4 regions of the Methylobacterium sp. XJLW genome follow, and region 3 is predicted to be linked to each of the others. Evidence: riboswitches for the same ligand, from Rfam matches in the RefSeq annotation. Region 3 holds a riboswitch; each other region holds the start of a gene.
What was found. A riboswitch is a leader RNA that binds a small molecule or an ion and turns the genes downstream of it on or off. The one in region 3 is predicted to bind cobalamin.
Positions count from the first base shown of each region.

Region 1 (4,327 bases), 3.1 Mb from region 3:
GACGCGCGCGTCCCGCCACAGCAGCGCCAACTCCGCGCGGACGCGCCTCACGTGACCGCCCCCGACAGGCGCGCGATGTAGAGGCGTTCCAGATCGGTGTGCGCGTAGCGCCTCGGATCGATCTCCTCGGCGACGCGCCCGCCCGCCAGCACGCCGACCCGGTCGGCCATCTCGCGCACGCGGTAGAGGTCGTGGGTCGCCATCAGCACCGCCGTGCCGCGCTCCGCCGCCGCCCGCACCGTCCCGGAGAAGGCCGCCGCCGCCGATGGGTCGAGGCCGGATGTCGGCTCGTCGAGCAGCAGCAGCCGGGTCTTTCGCGCGAGCGCGATGGCGATGCCGACCTTCTGGCGCATCCCCTTCGAATAGCCGGAGGCGGGCCGCGACCAGGCCTCGGGCGCCAGGCCGGCCGCCGCGAGATGCGTCTCGGCCTCCGCCCGATCGATCGCGAGACCGGCGAGGGTCGCGAAGTAACGGAGATTCTCCAATCCCGATTGCCCCGGATAAAGGGCCACCTGCTCCGGGATGTAGGCGGTGCGCGCCCGGGCAGCGATGGGATCCGTCCCTGCATCGATCCCGCAGACCCGGACCTCCCCCGCATCGGCCTTCAGGAAGCCGAGGATGAGGTTGATCGTGGTGGTCTTTCCGGCACCGTTGGGACCGAGCAGGGCATAGACCTCACCCGCGCGCAGGGTGAGGTCGAGACCGCTGAGGGCGGTCCTGCCTCCGAACTGCTTGACGACGCGGCCGAGCGCCAACACCGGCTCAACCGCCATCAGAACCGCACCGTCACGGAGCCCGTGATGCGACGGGGCGAGCCCGGATAGACGCGGAATACGTTCAGTGAACTCTCATAGTAATCGGTGTCGAATATATTCTCGATGTTGAGCGCCACGCGGGCGTTGCCGAATTTGTAATAGGCCAGCGCATCGACCGCGATGAAGCCCGGCAGGGTGAAGCCGGACCCCGCCGCGTCGCCCGCCCGCTCGCCCACGCCGCGCACGCCGCCGCCGATCCCGAAGCCGCGCCACGCGCCTGCTGGCTCGTAGACCGCGAGCAGGCTGCCGGAGTGGCGGGGCACGTTGACCAGGGGGGCGCCGACCGGAAGCACGTTGTCCTTGGTAACGCGGGCATCGGCATAGACGTAGCCGGCCAGGAGCTTCAGTTCCGGCGTGATCTGTCCTTGAGCCGTCAGCTCAAAGCCCTGGCTGCGCACGGCGCCGGCCGCGAGGGAGAAGCCGGTATTCGCCGGGTCGGGCGTGAGCACGTTCTCCCGCTCCACGCGGAAGGCGGCGGCGGTGAGGAGCAAATTGCCGCCGAATAATTCGGACTTGGCGCCGACCTCGTAGCCGAGGCCGGTCTCGGGCGGCAGCGCCGTGCCGCGCGTGACGGCGGCGGCGTCGGTGCCGATATTCGGCCGGAAGCTCGTGCCGACATTGGTGTAGAAGGCGAGTTCCGGGATCGGCCGGTAGACCAGGCCCGCCCGGGGCGAGGCCGCGACCCGCGACTGGTCCACTTGGCTGCGCACCACGCGCTCGCGGAAGCTCTGCTCGAAGATGTCGAGCCGAAGGCCGATCAGCGCCCGCCATTCCGGGCTCAGGACGATCTCGTCCTGCGCATAGAGGCCGGTATTGGTGATGCGCTCGATATTGTTGCGTGGGATGGTGATCGGCGGCAGCGCCTGTCCGTAGACCGGCGAATAGATGTCGAGGGCGAAGGGGCTCGTGCGGAAGTTCGAGCGCAGATAGACCGTCCGGCTGTCGGTGCTCTCCCGGTCCATGCCGAGGAGGAGCGTGTGGCCGATGCCGCCCGTATCGAACCGCCCGATCAGGTCGGCCTGACCGACCGCCACGTCCCAGCGATAGTCGCGCACGTTGCGGTCGCGAAAGACGGTGCGGTTGTTGGCGGCGATTCCGCGGATCTCCGCCGATTCCCCTTCCAGATCGCCGGTGTTGAAGTAAGCGGCGAGCCGCATCTGCCAGTTCTCATCGAAGCGATGATCGACGCGGACCTGCAGCGAATTGTTGTTCTGGTAGGTGCTCTGACCGGGCTCGCCGAGGAACCGCGAGAGCGGCAGGAAGCCGAGCTGGCGATTGAGCGCGATCACGCCCCGGTCGAAGACGATGCGGTTCTTCACGAACTCGGTCTCGACCGTAACGCGTGTGTCCGGCGTGACCTGCCAACTCACCACTGGAGCCACGAGCAGCCGGTCGCTGTCCACGAAGTCGCGGAAGCTGCCGGCCCCCTGTGCGGCGAGATTGAAGCGATAGAGGACCGTCCCGTCCGCGTTCAGGGCACCGCCGGCATCGATGGTACCGCGGGTCAGACCGAACGAATCGACCTGATTGCCGAACTCGACGAACCGTTCGGCGGTGGGTTGCTTGGTGATGAGGTTGACGAGCCCGCCGGGATCGCTGCGTCCGAACAGGGCCGCCCCCGGTCCCTTGAGCACCTCGATGCGTTCGATGTTCTGCGCGTCGGGCGGAGGCGGGGTCCCGCGATTGAGGGGGAAACCGTTCTTGTAGATCTCCGAGGTCGTCACACCACGGATGGCGTAACTGAAGATCGAAAGCCCCCCGAAATTGTTCTGCTGGGCGACGCCGGGCAGATAGTTGAACGCCCGGTCTACGCGGGTGGCGGCGAGGTCGGTGATCGTCTCCCGCGGCGCCACGGAGACGGCCACCGGCACGTCGATCTGCGGAGTGGCTGTGCGCGTGGCGCTGACGGCCGTGCCCGCTCCGTATCCCGGCGTCGGGCCGATCAGGCCGATGGTGCCGCGCCCGGAGGCCGTCGTGCGGCCGGCACCCTCCCCGACCTGCTCGACCGAGAGTTCCTCCAACGTCACGCTCTCCTGCGCCCGCACGTCCTCGATCGGAAGCCCGGCCGAGAGGACAGCGGCGAGCGCCAGCCGCCGACCGCGATGCGGAGTCCGCGGACGACGCGCTGATGGCGCTGAAAACCGCGCAGGCTCGCCGAGAGACGGACGTTCGGAGGTCGCCACCACACACTCGCTGTTGCCGGGTGGAGGCCACGGGGATACGGGCAGCGTCGCCCACGAGACGGCGACACCGCGCGCTCCGCCGGGGCACCCCGCCCGAGGGACGTCATCGTGCCGAAGGCAGGTCTCCTGGCTCACGGGTCAAAGCGCCCGCCGGACCTTCCCAGTGCAAGCACCAGTGGTCATCGGTGGCAGGCGCTCGCCGCTCACAGTTGCGGGGGCAGCTTCGGATTCGCTCCGAAAAGCGCACCGAATTCCCGTCTTAGCTCCGGGCCGGGACCCGAAGAACCTTGGCTGGACGATATTCGCCACCGGCGCGCATCCGGTCAACGGGCCTGACAAACTTTGTAACAGTGTTACGTTACGTGTGGCGCTATGGACACAGTCCGATCCCCGATGGAATGCACCGCTCTCACGTTGCGGTGATGGACCGGATTGGGCTCGGACGACGCGGGTCCGAATGAGATCGGCGGGCCGATGGCGGCTGGATATGCGCTATGCTGAACCGAACGGACGAGCGGTCATCGACGCCTTGTTTCATGCGCCGCTGGGCGCCGAGCGTCTCAGCTGAATGGAAATCCGATGGAACGCTCTTGGCATCGTGTTGCTGATTGCCGAACGCGCGGCCCGAGCTCATGACCCGGCATACGGTCCTTCGGTGACCCGCTCCATCTCAGGGCCGGCCTTGCCGTCCAGCCTTGGATCGCGGCATGCCTCATCGCCGTAGTCGCGGTGGCCCCGTGCCAAAACTTCTCCTTCGGCGCGAACCCGATACCCTGACCGGCTGGCTTTGCACCGGGCAGATGCTCTCGATCGGTTCGGTTCTAAGCCAGCCGGTCAAGTCAGTCGTGCATTTGCGGTCGCTCGATCGCCCCTACATCTTCCGCTCGCGATGGATACGCTTCTTCTTCGGAAGTGCCTTGTGACGGCCGATGGTGACCCTGGCTTCCGACACCGTCGGTCCGGCCAGCGCCTTGCCCAGTGCGGGACCAGCGGCCGTCGCGTCCGCGAACGTCGCGAAGGTCAACAGGGGTAAGGCGGCCAGCGCCGCGCGAAGAGCCCGGATCGTGTGCATAAGCGTTCACTCCTCTGTCTGTGGGCGCCGGGCCGTTTCCGGGGCCGGCCGGATGCGACGAGCGGTCTTCGGTGTGAAGGTGCTCCCCCGGAATCGAGCCGGTCCGACTGCGAAGTGCCGCGCCGATCATGCGCGTGAACCGGTGTGAAGAGGCTTGGGCAGAGACCCATTTAGTCTGACAAGATATCGTCGATCTGCGACGCGCAAGACTGATAAATGGAATACATGCTGCATCTATACCGAATAAACATAAATCA
Region 1 is NZ_CP016429.1:227,671-231,997, forward strand. It holds gene A3862_RS01000 (DUF3526 domain-containing protein) at 1-51, opposite strand, end outside; gene A3862_RS01005 (ABC transporter ATP-binding protein) at 48-773, opposite strand; gene A3862_RS01010 (TonB-dependent siderophore receptor) at 773-2,860, opposite strand; cobalamin riboswitch at 3,097-3,303, opposite strand; gene A3862_RS01020 (hypothetical protein) at 3,870-4,070, opposite strand.
Region 1: another riboswitch for cobalamin. It lies ahead of A3862_RS01010 (TonB-dependent siderophore receptor); the one in region 3 lies ahead of A3862_RS16700 (CbtB domain-containing protein).

Region 2 (4,327 bases), 2.2 Mb from region 3:
GGCTCGCCCCCTCGTCGCCGTGCTTGGCGACGCGCATCCGCGCGTCGGCGTCGGTGGGCTCCTCCTTGGCGAGGTAGGTCGAGACACGCCCCTGCCGGACCCGCGGCACGCCCGCGGTCAGCGCCCAGTAGATCTTCCGCGCGGCCCGGGAGCGGAAGCTCTTGGCGAGCGTCGCGGCGGCGAGCCGGGTCTTGGCGACGATCAGGCAGCCGGCCGTATCCTTGTCGAGCCGGTGGACGAGGCGCGGCTTCTGGCCATCCGGGCCGGTGAGGGCGGCGAGCAGGCCGTCCACGTGCCGGACCGTCCCCGAACCACCCTGGACCGCGAGGCCGAAGGGCTTGTTGAGGATCATCATGTCGGCATCCTCGTAGAGGATGAGCGACCGGATGAATTCGGCATCGTCCTGCTCGCGGGCGGCGTTGCGCGGGCGCTCGGAGGGCTGGTCGAGGCGCAGCGGCGGCACGCGCACGCTCATGCCCGGCTCCAGCCGGTCGTTCGGCTTGGCGCGCTTGCCGTCGACGCGCAGTTCGCCCTTGCGGACGATGGTCTGCACGCGGGTGAAGGGCAGGAGCGGAAAACGCGCGGTGAGGAAGCGGTCGATCCGCATGCCGGCCTCGTCCGGCTCGACCATCAGGGTCTGCACCCCGGAGGCGAGGGTCGCGGAGGCGGCCGCGCGCTGCTCGCGGCGGGTCGGACCGGGTGTCGGCGCGGGGGAAGGGGCCGGGGCAGGCGCAGGGGCCTCCGAGCGCTTGGAAACGGGCCGGCTGCCGGGCTTCGCCGCCAGCGGACCGCGCGGCGCGGCGGCGTCGCGCCGCGGCTTCGCGGGCCGGGCCGGGGCTGCGGCTGCGGCGCCCTGCGCACCCCAGGGATCGCGCGCACCCGCATCGTCGCCGCGATTGCGGGCCGCGCGCTCTGCAGCGTCGCGGGCGCTGGTGCGCGGGCCCGTACGGGCACGGCCGTCGGCCTGGAACTTGCCGGGCTTGAACTTGCCCGCATCGAACTTGCCGGCCTGAGGCTTGCGCCCCTTCGGCCCGCCGCTTTTGGGAGGTCGTGTCGTCATGCTTCCGCCGGCACCCGTCTCCGCTTCGGACGGAGCGTCCGGGCGCATGGGCCGCGGCGTCGCGGACGTCCGGACCGATGGGATTGCACGGCTGTAGCATCGCCCGCGCGCAGCGGCAAAGGCGGCAGCGCGATCGCGCCCGTCAGGGCTCCGCGTCCCACGCCGCGCGGAGCAAGGCCTTCAGCCCGGCCGGGAAGAGTTCCGGCCCGCCCGGGACGTCGAGCCCGTCGAGATCGCACCACCGCGCCACGCAGGCGGTGCCGCAATCCTCGTGGAAGACGAAGCGCTCCTGTCCGTCGAACCGGCCGGGCGGCAGGGCGACCGGGAACAGGAACAGCACCTCGTGCCCGACCTGCCCCTCGTGCAGGAAGATGTTCTCCACGACGCGCGGGCCGCCGAGCACCGTGACGGTGACGCCGAGCTCCTCTTCGAACTCCCGGATCAGCGCGTCCTCGGCCCTCTCACCGAACGCAACGCTGCCACCGAGGGGCCGGACACCTGTCAGCCGTCCGTCATCCGCATGGATCTCCGCCACCAGCAGGCTATCGCCGCGCCGGGGGAGCCCCAAGGCCTTCACGCGGATCTCCGCAGGGGGACGCCAGACCGTCATGCCGAACCGGCTAAATCGTTCCCGACGGCGCCGCAACGAACCGGCGGGCCGCCGCGTCGATCCACGACAACTCCCGGACGTGCGGTTGACGCCCGGACGCACGACGGCCAAGCTGTTCCTCGACGGTTCCCCTCGGGGATCAAAAGGGAACGCGATGAGGGGTCCGCCCCGAAGCCGCGGCTGCCCCCGCAACTGTAAGCGGCGAGCCCTTCACCACCACGTCACTGGGTCACCCCGGGAAGACGGTGCGAGGGCGGCGACCCGCGAGCCAGGAGACCTGCCGTCAGCCGTGGTCACACGCGAAACGCGCCGGGCGGGGTGTCCTGGCGGGTGTCGAGGCGCCGTCAATCCCGAGGGGAGGCGGCCGCCGAGGCCTCGTTCGCGGTGACGTGCCACAGCAAGCGCGCCCGCGACGCCGTTCCCATGTCCGTCTCCACCGTTTCGCGACCTGCGATCCCTGTTCCGGGAGGCCTCCGCGCACCCGCTCAGGCTCAGGTTTCCAGGCGGTCAAAGCATTGTAATGTTATTACAATGCTTATAGGACGAAGGGGCCGGCGCGCGCCGTGCACGGACCGCTTCCCCCATGCTTCTCTCGATCCATCGCGCCCGCTCCGGCGGGCCGGCTCCCCTCTGCGGCGTTCTCCTCGCGCTCCTCGCCAGTCCGAGCGCCGCCCAGGAGGCCGTCACCCTGGATGAACTCTCCGTGGCCGGCGCGGGCGGAGACCCGAACCGCGCTGCGCCGACCGGCCTCAATCTGCGCACCCCCGACCGGACCGCGAGCCGCCTCGGTCTGACGCCGCTGGAGACGCCGGCGAGCCTCGACATCGTGTCGGGTGAGACCGCGCGGCTGCGCGGTCAGGACACGATCGCCGAGGCCGTGACCCAGGACGCCACCGGCATCACCACGATCGCGGCACCCGGCAACGGCAACGGCGCCTTCACGTCCCGGGGCTTCGCCGGCCCGAACTCGATCCAGCAGCTCTACGACGGCACGCGCTTCTACGTCGGCGCCAACACGGTGACCTTCCCGTTCGACACGTGGAACGTCGAGCGGATCGAGGTGCTCCGCGGCCCGTCTTCGGTGCTGTACGGCGACGGCGCCATCGGCGGCGTGATCAACGTGGTGCCGAAGAAGCCGGTCTTCGTGCCGATCAACGTCGCCCGCGCCGTTGTCGGCACGGATGGCGTTGCGCGCCTTGCGTTCGATTCGGGCGGTGGAATCGGTCAAGCGGAGTTCGGCGACACCTTCGCGTATCGCCTCAACGTCAGCGGCAATCGCGCCGACGGCTGGATCCGGCCGGAGGGCGATTTCCGCAACCTCGCGGTCTCGGCCGCCCTGCTGTTCCGACCGAGCGCCGATCTGGCGTTCACCCTGAGCCACGATCTCGGCTACCAGGAGCCCGCCCGCTACTGGGGCACGCCGCTCGTCGAGGGACGGATCCCGGACCTCATCCGGTTCAACAACTACAACGTCCGGGACGCGAAGATCACCTGGGCCGACAACTGGACCCAGCTCAAGACCGAATGGTCGCCCTCGGCCGACATCACGATCCGCAACACCGCCTACCGGCTCACAAGCCGGCGCCACTGGCTCGACGTCGAGCAATATTCCTACAACCGCGGCACCGGGCTGGTGGACCGGGGCGACTATCTGGAAATCTACCACAGCCAGGAGCAGGTCGGTGACCGGCTCGACGCGACGTTCCGGGGCAGCCTGTTCGGCTTGCCCAACCAGTTCGTGGCCGGGTTCGACGTGAACCACATCGACTTCCGGCACACCAATAACTTCTACTTCGACCAGACCACCAGCGTGCCGCTCGTCGGCTACGATCCGGGCCTCTTCCCGCAGAACGGGCGAGCCCGTCCGGCCTACGCCACGCAGACGAGCCAAGCCTCGGTCTTCGCGGAGGACCGTCTGATCCTGTCGGACAAGCTCTCGTTCCTCACCGGCGTGCGCCTCGACGTGCCAACGCTGAATCGGGAGGACCTGCAGACGGGATCGCGGTTCGAGAAGACCTACCGGGCGCTGGGCTACCGGTTCGGCCTCGTCTACAACCCGACGCCGGACAGCGCGCTCTACGCCCAGTACAGCTTCGCCACCGACCCGGTGAACAGCCTGATCACGCTGAACCAGTCGCTGGCGGGCTTCAAGCTCGCCACAGGCGATCAAGTCGAGATCGGCGCCAAGGGTCTTGCCTTCGACGGTGCCGTGGAATGGACCATCGCGGGCTACCGGATCGTCAAGGACAACCTGATCTCGGCAATCCCCGGCCAGCCGACGCTGTCCACGCAGGTGGGGAGCCAGTCCTCGCAGGGATTCGAGCTGGCCTTGGGCTGGCGCTTTGCTCCGGGCTGGCGGCTGGACGGCAACCTCGCGCTGCTGCACGCGCAGTACGACCGGTTCGACCAGACGGTGAACGGCGCCACCGTGTCGTATGCCGGCAACCAGCCCATCGACGTGCCGGAGCGGGTGGCCAACCTCTGGCTGACCTGGGACGTCTACCGCGACTGGACCGCGCGGGTCGGGCTTCAGAACGTGGGGCAGGTCTACAGCGACTTCGGCAATACGGCGCGGCGCCCGGCCTACAACCTCGTCAACGTGGTCCTCGACCATCAGGTCACGGCGGAGTCGCGCCTGTCCGTGCGGGTCTACAACC
Region 2 is NZ_CP016429.1:5,817,223-5,821,549, reverse strand. It holds gene A3862_RS26795 (RluA family pseudouridine synthase) at 1-1,060, opposite strand, end outside; gene A3862_RS26790 (NUDIX hydrolase) at 1,203-1,637, opposite strand; cobalamin riboswitch at 1,777-1,969, shown strand; gene A3862_RS26785 (TonB-dependent receptor) at 2,254-4,327, shown strand, end outside.
Region 2: another riboswitch for cobalamin. It lies ahead of A3862_RS26785 (TonB-dependent receptor); the one in region 3 lies ahead of A3862_RS16700 (CbtB domain-containing protein).

Region 3 (4,327 bases):
CGCACGAGATGCATCGACGGCCCCTAAACCGCGGCCGCGCGCACCGGCGCGCCGCCGTCAGCCGCGCAGGCGCGCGCGGCGGCCGTCATCCCGCGAGGGCCGCAGCGACAGCGCGCTGGTCGAACCCCTTGAGGCCGATCACCACGAGGTTGCCGTCCCGGGCCTCCCCAGACTTCCACGGCCGGTCGAAATGGTGGGCCACGCGCCGGCCGACCCCCTGCACCACGAGGCGCATCGCCTTGCCCTCGACCTCGGCGAAACCCTTGATCCGCAGGACGCCCGGGATCTCGGCTGCCTTCTCGACCCGGGCCGCCAGATCGCCCGCCGTGATCGCGGGGCGGACGGGCAGCGCCACGGTCTCGAAGTCGTCGTGGTCGTGATCCTCGCCCTCGCCGTGATGCGACGGACGGGAATCGAGATCGTCCTCGGCGGCCGCCGCGAGACCGAGCAGCACCCGCGGGTCGATGACGCCGTTCTCGGTCTCCACCACCTTCACGGCCCGGGGCAGGTGGCCTTCCACCTCGGCACGCACCCGAGCGCGGGTCGGGGCATCGATGAGGTCGGCCTTGTTGAGGACCACGAGGTCGGCGCAGAGGAGTTGGTCCTCGAAGACCTCTTCCAGCGGATTGTCGTGATCGACCGATTGGTCCGCGGCCCGCTGGGCGGCCAGTGCCTCCGGATCGTCCGCGAAGACGCCGGCGGCGACGGCCGGGCCGTCGACCACTGCGACGACCCCGTCGACGGTGACCCGCGAGCGGATCGCCGGCCACTGGAACGCCTGAACCAACGGCTTCGGCAGCGCGAGGCCCGAGGTCTCGATCAGGATGTGCTCCGGCGGCTCGGCGCGGCCGAGGAGAGTCTCCAGCGCCGGAACGAAATCGTCCGCGACCGTGCAGCAGATGCAGCCATTCGGCAGCTCGACGATAGCCTCTTCGGTGCAGCCTTCGACCCCGCAGGCGGCGAGGAAGGACTTGTCGAAGCCGACGTCACCGAACTCGTTGACCAGGATGGCGAGGCGGCGCCCCCTGGCGTTCTCGACCACGTGGCGGACCAGCGTCGTCTTGCCGGCTCCGAGGAAGCCCGTGACGATGGTGCAGGGGATCTTGTTCACGATGGTCATTCCGCGGCCTCCAGGGTGCCGGCGGGGAGCGGGCGGGGTTCAGGGAACGGGGGGATGCGGGCGATCACGCCCTTGCGAAAGGCCTCCGGACGCTCGCGCCAGGGCACGATGCCGTCCGAGGTCGCCGCATAGGCCGCGAGTCCGGCGAGGATGGTCTCCGCCGAGGCGGCCGGATCCATGTCGCCGTAGACGTAGGTCCAGCGGTCGGCCGAGGCGACCGCCACGGTGCAGGGCCGCTTGCAGACCGACAGGCATTCCACCGCCTCGACCCGCAGGTCCGGCGTGCCGGCGCTCCCGGCCTGCAGCGCCTCCAGAAGGCGTGCTCCGGCGCGCGGTCCATCCGGATCGTCGTCCGGACGGCGGCAGGTCGTGCAGACGTACAGGACGGTCTCAGGCACGGGCCGTTCCCCGTTGCGTGTCGCGGGAAAACGCCTGCCACGCCCAGCCGAGCCCCAACCCGATCAGGATCCAGAAGACGAAGCTGATCGCCAGCGACCGGGCGGCGAACTGTGCGGCCAGCGCGGCCGGAAGCTCCGACGCGGCCTCCGGTGCCTGCGGGGCGCCGACGACGTGGGGGGTTATGATCAGGACGAGGCCACCCAGGATCGTAATCAGAGCACGGCGGATCGTGATCAGGTAGAGCCCCATTCCGGTCGCCGCCGCGGTCATCACCCACCAGGCCTGCCGCGCGGCCAGCGGTGCAGCGGCGCTGCCGGGCAGTTCCGGCGGCAGGCCGAGGCCCGGCGCGAGGGCGACGCTGGCGAAGCCCGCCACCGCGAAGGCGAGACCGACCTGTGGCGTCGGCTCGCGGCCGCAGGCGATCATCACCGCGCCGAGCAGCAGGGCGTAGCCGACGCCGCCGACGAGGGTCGCAAGACCGGTGAAGGCCATCCGCGGCAGGCCGGGGCCGGGCTGCCATTCCGGTGCCGCGTCGGGCGCGGCATGGTCATGCCCGGCATGGGCGAGCACGATCGGAAGGGCCTTCGCGGCCTGATGCGAGGGTTCCTGCTGCTCGTAGCGCTCGGCCGCGACGATCAGCGGCGAGGTCAGCGTGAGTTCGAGGCCCGTCACAACGGCAGCCGCGAAGAAGCCGGCGGCCAGGGCCGCCGACAGAAGCCGAATGATCATCCCTGCGCCGAGGGCGTCAGTGACAGGGGAAGTTCTGGGTATGGCGGAAGTCGTGCGCCGCGTTGTGGAACGCGATCGCCGGCGAGAAACCCGCCATGAACAGCAGGCCGAGGCCCAGCATGGCCGCGAGCGCGACGGCGACCGGACGCTCCGACGAGCGGGTACCGGCGGCGACGGGGGCGAGGGTCTGAGCGGTCATCGTCGAGTGTCTCCAGCCGCCCCACCGGCGGCATTGCGGGATCCTGTTGCGACGGCAGGTCTCCTGGCTCGCGGCTCGGCGCGCCCACCGCCTTCCCGGATCGCTCCGGTGGCGCTTGGCAGGCGCTCGCCGCTCACAGTTGCGGGGGCAGCCGCGGAATCGGGGCGAAACCCCTCACCGCATTCCCTTTTCACCCCGTTGCCAGGGCACCGTCACCGACACGTTGTAGACGCATGCCGGCGACGACACAACGGAGCGGCGCCAGATCCGTTCGGATTCCCGTGCGTCCCTTCGCGGGTGGCCGGGCTTGACGTCCGCGCCCCGATGCGGGCACCGCCGCACCGGATGCCCGGCCGGCCCGGCATGGGCGCCTCCGCTCAGTTCTCGGAGACCCGATGGCCCTCGCAGACGATCCGAGCCCGGTCCTCGTCGATCTCGCCACCGGCCGCGGCCCCCGGATCGTACAGGACGAAGGCACCGCCTGGCTCGAGATCGATCTGGACGGTCGCTTTCCGATCCGCGCGGTCGCGCTGCGACCCGTACAGGATACTGTCGCGCCCGAGGTCGGCGATGTGGCCGTCGAGGTCTCGCAGGACGGCGTCACGTGGTCCGCGCCCGACATCGTCGGCTGGATCGCCAAGCCGGGCGCCCTCGTGGCCGCCATCGGCGCCGACGAGCGGGCCTGGGCGCGTCTCGTGCGGATCGCGGTGCCGGATCCGGCGCTCGTCGCAGGCGTCGACATCCGCGCCGATGAAGCCGCCATCGACCTCATCGCCCTGCGGGCGCTGCTCGGGCTCGACATCACGCTCCTGAACGAGAAGCCCGGCGCTAACGTCTACGTCACCTACAATCTCGAATCCGCGCCTGGCCAGGCAAGCCGCAACCTCGTCGGCCTGTCGCTGTTCGAGAACGGCGCCTTCGGGAACTGCCTCGTGCAGTACATCATCGCGGTCTCGATCGCGAAGGCGCTCAACCTGAAATACATCAAGGTCCCGAAGGTCGACCGCAGCAAGGTGATCTTTCTGACCCAGAGGCTGACCTGCGACGGCATCACGTTCATTCCGCCGGACGAGCCGCTTCCGCCGGACGGTTACTTCCTGTCCGGGCTGTATTTCGATCCGACGCAGTTCGAGCGGGTGACGGCGCTGCAGGGCCCGATCGACTCGCGCGCGATCGTTCAGGATGTGATCCGGCCCCTGTTCAACGGCCTGCCGCGGACATTTGCGGCCAAGCCCGACGATCAGCTCCTGATCCATATCCGGTCGGGCGACATCTTCAGCACCTGGGTCGACCCGCACTATCCGCAGCCGCCCTTCGCCTTCTACCGGATGGTCATCGACCGGCTGCAGGCCGAGGGCCGCATTCGTTCCGTCAAGCTCGTCTTCGAGAACCGTCTCAACCCGGTCATTGCAGAAGTGGAGGCCTATGCGGCGCAGCGCGGCCTGCCCGTAGAGATCCAGAGCGAATCGCTGATCTCCGACGTCGCCGCTCTGGTGAACGGCCGCTACCTCGTCTTCGGGCTCGGAACCTTCGGGCCGGCGATCTGCCACCTCTCGGAGCGCGTCGAGCAGGTGTTCTACTTCGCGTCCAATTGGCCGCAGGGCTTCCAGTCGATTCCCACGATCGGGAAAGTGGTCGAGGTTCGCGATCGCGAAGGCCGGTACATGAAGGTCGGCGAGTGGCAGAATACCGACGCTCAGCGCCGGAGCATGGTGGAGTACCCGGCCGAAGCTCTCGCCTTCGACGATGTCTGATCGGTCGCGCCGGTCACGATCCGACCGGCGACGACCCCGCTGCCTGCATCCCGGCCGAACACGTCACGGTGCGGTCCTGAGACGTTCCGCGGGTGCGCCGGCCGAACGCGCCGAGCCGCCATCGCG
Region 3 is NZ_CP016429.1:3,588,698-3,593,024, forward strand. It holds gene cobN (cobaltochelatase subunit CobN) at 1-14, opposite strand, end outside; gene cobW (cobalamin biosynthesis protein CobW) at 86-1,120, opposite strand; gene A3862_RS16690 (DUF1636 domain-containing protein) at 1,117-1,518, opposite strand; gene A3862_RS16695 (CbtA family protein) at 1,511-2,248, opposite strand; gene A3862_RS16700 (CbtB domain-containing protein) at 2,265-2,447, opposite strand; cobalamin riboswitch at 2,484-2,676, opposite strand; gene A3862_RS16705 (discoidin domain-containing protein) at 2,843-4,201, shown strand; gene A3862_RS16710 (S10 family peptidase) at 4,265-4,327, opposite strand, start outside.

Region 4 (4,327 bases), 1.2 Mb from region 3:
TAGTCCGAGAAGCGAGCGTTCGTGATCGTCAGGTCGCCCTCCAGCGCGAGCCAGGGCGTCACCGCATACCGATTGGTCCATTCCACGCCGAAGCGGCGGGTCGGGCGGCTCGGCTCCGTGGTGCCGGTATCGCCCTGGAACAGGTTCTCTGAGGCGAAATCGAGCCGGAACAGGGCGAGGCTCGTCTCCAGTCCGGCAATGGACCGGTTGCGCAGGCCGATCTCGTAGCCCGTGGAGGGCACGAGGAAGGGCGAGCGGGTCGTGTTGAACAGCGAGGAGGTCGGATCCACCGTGGCGGTCACGCCGCGCACATCGTTCGAGTGGAAGCCGCCGCCGTAGTTCACGAAGAGTTCGGTGTCGAACCACGGCCCGAGCGTCAGGCCGAGCTTTGGGTTGACGATGCCATCGCGCGCCTTGCCCGAATTGGCCGGCGTGTCCGAGACGACGCTGGCGTAGTATCCGTCCGCGCGGAAACCGACGCTGGTGCGCAGCCAGTCGGTCCAGCGCACGCGGTTGTCGAAGTAGAAGGCTCCACTTGTCTCCAGCACCCGGTCGTCGAGCACGCCCGAGCGATACTGCCGGTTCGTTGTGTTGAACAGGCCGACGCGGATCGAGTCGGTGCGGGTCTGCACGCCGATCTCGTTTTCCATCGGCCTCCCGAACAGGTCGCCCTGGAAGATGTGCAGGGCCTCGCCGCCGCCGATGATGCGCTGATCGAGCTGGTGGAACTGGTCGCCGTTCACCGGATCGTTGAGGAAGTAAGTGAAGTCGTTGAACAGGTTCAATTGGGATCGGATGACGTAGGCCGAGGCCCGCGTCACGCCCGTGTCGTCCGTTGCGCTGAACTTGCCCGAGAGCGAGAAGCGCGAGGTGTCGCCGCCATCGGTCGGGTTGATCGTGCCGTAGCGGCTGATCAGCCCCTCCGCCACAGCGCGCTCTGGGATCTGGTTGGTGGCGGTCCAGCGCGCCGCGTAGGCCATGCCGGTGACCGAGAAGCCGTCGAGCGGCGTACCCTGGCTGTAGCGGGCCACGCCGTTGATCTTGCGCAGGGCGTCCGGGACCACCCACGGGCCGTCGTAGACCTGGGCTTCCCCCGCGAGGAGGAGGTTGCCCTCACCGAGTGGTACGGTGGTGATCGAGAGCGCGCGCTTGTAGCCGAAGCTGCCGATGGAGGTCAGGGCGACGTTTTTCGCGGTCGTGTCGAGATAGTCGATCCGCACGGAGCCCGCAGAGGCGAAGTCACCGTCGCGGACGAAGTACGGACCCTTGTGGAACTCCACCGCGCCGACGAGTTCCGGGATCAGGAAGTTGATGTCGGCGTAGCCTTGACCGTGGGCATGGGTTCGCATGTTGAGCGGCATGCCGTCGAGGAACAGGGCTATGTCGGTGCCGTGGTCGAGGTTGAACCCGCGCAAGAAGAACTGATTGGCCTTGCCCTCGCCGGAGTGCTGCGTGACGATCAGGCCCGGCACCGACTCCAACACTTCGCCGGGGCGCGTCACCGGACGGCTGTTAAGCTGTGCGCCCGTGATGACACCCGAACTGGCGGAAGCCACGGGGGTGCTGATCCCACCGATCCCGGTCGTACCCCCGACGTAGCCCGCGCTCGCGGCCGGACCGACGCGCGGCGATGCGGCTACGGCTGTGTCGGCGGTGACCGAGATCTCCTCCAGCGTCGTCTCGGTGGTCGCCGCACTCGGCGTGGAGCGGTCCTGAGCTGCGGCCGCCGAGGCCAGGGCGGCGAGGCCGACGCCCGACCAGGTCGAGAGCATTCGGATGGTGGGACGACGGGACACGGGAGCCTCGGGCGACGGGAGTGGCACGTCACCGCGAATGAGGTCTCCACGCCCAGCGTCAGCCCGGCGCTTCGACACCCGTCAGGACACCCCGCCCGACGCGTTTCGCGTGTGACCACGACTGACGGCAGGTCTCCTGGCTCGCGGGTCACCGCCCTCGCACCGTCTTCCCGGATGAGGCACATCCAGTGACGCGGTGGTGCTGGGCTCGCCGCTTACAGTTGCGGGGGCAGCCGCGGCTTCAGGGCAAGCCCTTTACCGCGTTCCCTTTTGATCCCCGAAGGGAACCGTCGCTGTCACCATCCGTCGCCTTGTCAGGCCACGTCAAGCCATGAGGAAGATCGGCGACCGTGTGTGGCCTCGCTGTGACAATGGGGTCCGTAACCTCGCCGTTATCGAACGGTCGCTTCCGCGCATCGAGCCAATTACCGCGTCACACCCATTGCCGAACTTGACCGGACGCGAAGCGACACGGTTTGGCTATAAGAGGCTTGATCACCTGTGGTTCGATCGCCCGATCTAAAGCCTCGATGGCGGCTCGGAGTTGCTCCGGTCCGAGTCCTGACGCGTATACGGCAAGGCCGAGCGCGGCTTGGCGTGACCCATAAGCTCGGCGATAACGCTGCTGTTTACTGTTGTGGTGTGCTTAGAGGCCCGTTGGAGATAGGTTGCGAAGCATCGTCTGAAGCTATGGACATCGACCTGTTTGCTGGGCCCAAGCACCTTCTGGCAAAAGGTGGCAAATCGCTTCACCACGATCCAGCTTCGCTTCCCGTCCGGCCCCGCGGGCGTGAGACCCGAGCATACCCAGCCGTCTGACGAGCGTGCAACGCGCTGCTGCAAGATCGGCCTAGCTGATCCATGAACTGGTACGACGCGCCGGGCATGCTCCGTTTTCCGTGAGAGATGCGGAACGCTCGCCCCTCTGTGCGCATGTCGGCGGTGCGAAGCTGACAAAGCTCGCTGATGCGGCAGCCGGTCAGTAAGCCGACCCGCATGAGGTCGAACAGCACCGTCCCCTACCGCGCAGGCCCATGATCGCCACAGGATCAGCCGTGAGGAGCGTGACAAGCTCATCAGCGGTGTCGGCGCGCTTCGATGGCTCCTGCCTCGATCTATTCGAGAAGCTACCCTGCCCCTGCCACGGATTGTCGGCGACAAAGCCACGCTTGATGAGCCGCTGCCACATCGAAGAGAGCGCCGCGATCTGTCGATGGACCGTGGCCTGAGACGCCCGACTCCGCAGGAGCACGTCGCTGACGAACTCACCCGCGGTGCGTCGATCCACGCCGCGGACGGCATAGTTTAACGGCTGAGTTTGTGCGAACTCCCGGACGGCAAGGGCATGCTGCATCCGAGATTGCTTGGTCTGGACCCCATCGATCTCCATCAACCAGCGCTCCAGCGTCGTGAGCATTGTGGTCTGGCGCGATGCCCCCCCTGGATGAGCATGATCGCGGCCATCCTTTCGGGTCGTCTTTTGGGGAGAGAATGAGGCGTTGGGTCGGGGCACTCTCGCCCGGTATCGTCGCGGGACCGTCCTGAACCGGTCAGGGCAGCCGCCCGGGCGGGCTGCCAACCGTCCGAAACGGTCTGCGCACCGATCCAGTCCCAGAGCAGCGCCAGCGCGATCCACCGTCGCTGCCGCGCAACAGCCTCGGTGCTCGCGTCGAGACCCCGGACGAGGTGGGTCTGTCCGACCGTGGAGACGAGATGGGATGGCACCCTGAGTCGCACGGACCAGCGCCCACGACGGCATTGCAGGTCGTCGGCGCGCCGCACCTTTGGCCTCATCCCGTACGGCTACGATGACGCTGTGTCACCAAAGCTGGCCGGACGAAGCGAGAAAAGCGCTGCTTTTATAACATCTTAGGGCTAAATGGCGGAGACGGAGGGATTCGAACCCTCGATACCCATTTCTGGGTATGCTCATTTAGCAAACGAGTGCCTTCAGCCGCTCGGCCACGTCTCCGGCGCTCTGGCTCTAGAAGGTCGGATCCGGCGGGTCAACCCGATCCTGGCGGGCGGCGGCCACGCGGCGGCGCTCGACATGCTTCGCGACGCGCAGATGCCGCGAGATCGCGTAGTTCATCGCCGTCAGGAAGCCGTAGGTGCCGCGCACGAAGTGGCGGCGCCCGAGATAGGCCTTCAGGAAGTTGCCCGGCAGTTCCACGAACACCCGCCAGGTCGGGATCACCACGCCCCGCGTCTCCAAGTCCTCCGCCTGCTGGTCGGAGTAGCGATTCAGCTTGTCGAGCTGGTCGCCGAGCGAGCGCACCGAGAAATGATGGATCACGCCCCTGAGCCGCCCCGGCGTGACGCCGGGTTCCAGCGCCACCCGGTCGTGCACCGGCGAGGCGGCGTAACGGCCCCGGTCCTTCCTGTAGAGCCGGACCGGCGTCAGGGTGTAGGCGAGCGGGTGCGGGCGGCCCTCGCCGGGAAAGATCTCCGCGATGCCGATCCGCCACGCCGGCCGGCGCGGCTCGCCCGCGGCCCAGAGGGCCCGGATCTCCTGGACGAGATCCTCCGGC
Region 4 is NZ_CP016429.1:2,437,069-2,441,395, forward strand. It holds gene A3862_RS11210 (TonB-dependent receptor) at 1-1,772, opposite strand, end outside; cobalamin riboswitch at 1,906-2,103, opposite strand; gene A3862_RS11220 (hypothetical protein) at 2,776-3,213, opposite strand; tRNA gene A3862_RS11225 (tRNA-Ser) at 3,677-3,768, opposite strand; gene A3862_RS11230 (glycosyltransferase family 2 protein) at 3,781-4,327, opposite strand, start outside.
Region 4: another riboswitch for cobalamin. It lies ahead of A3862_RS11210 (TonB-dependent receptor); the one in region 3 lies ahead of A3862_RS16700 (CbtB domain-containing protein).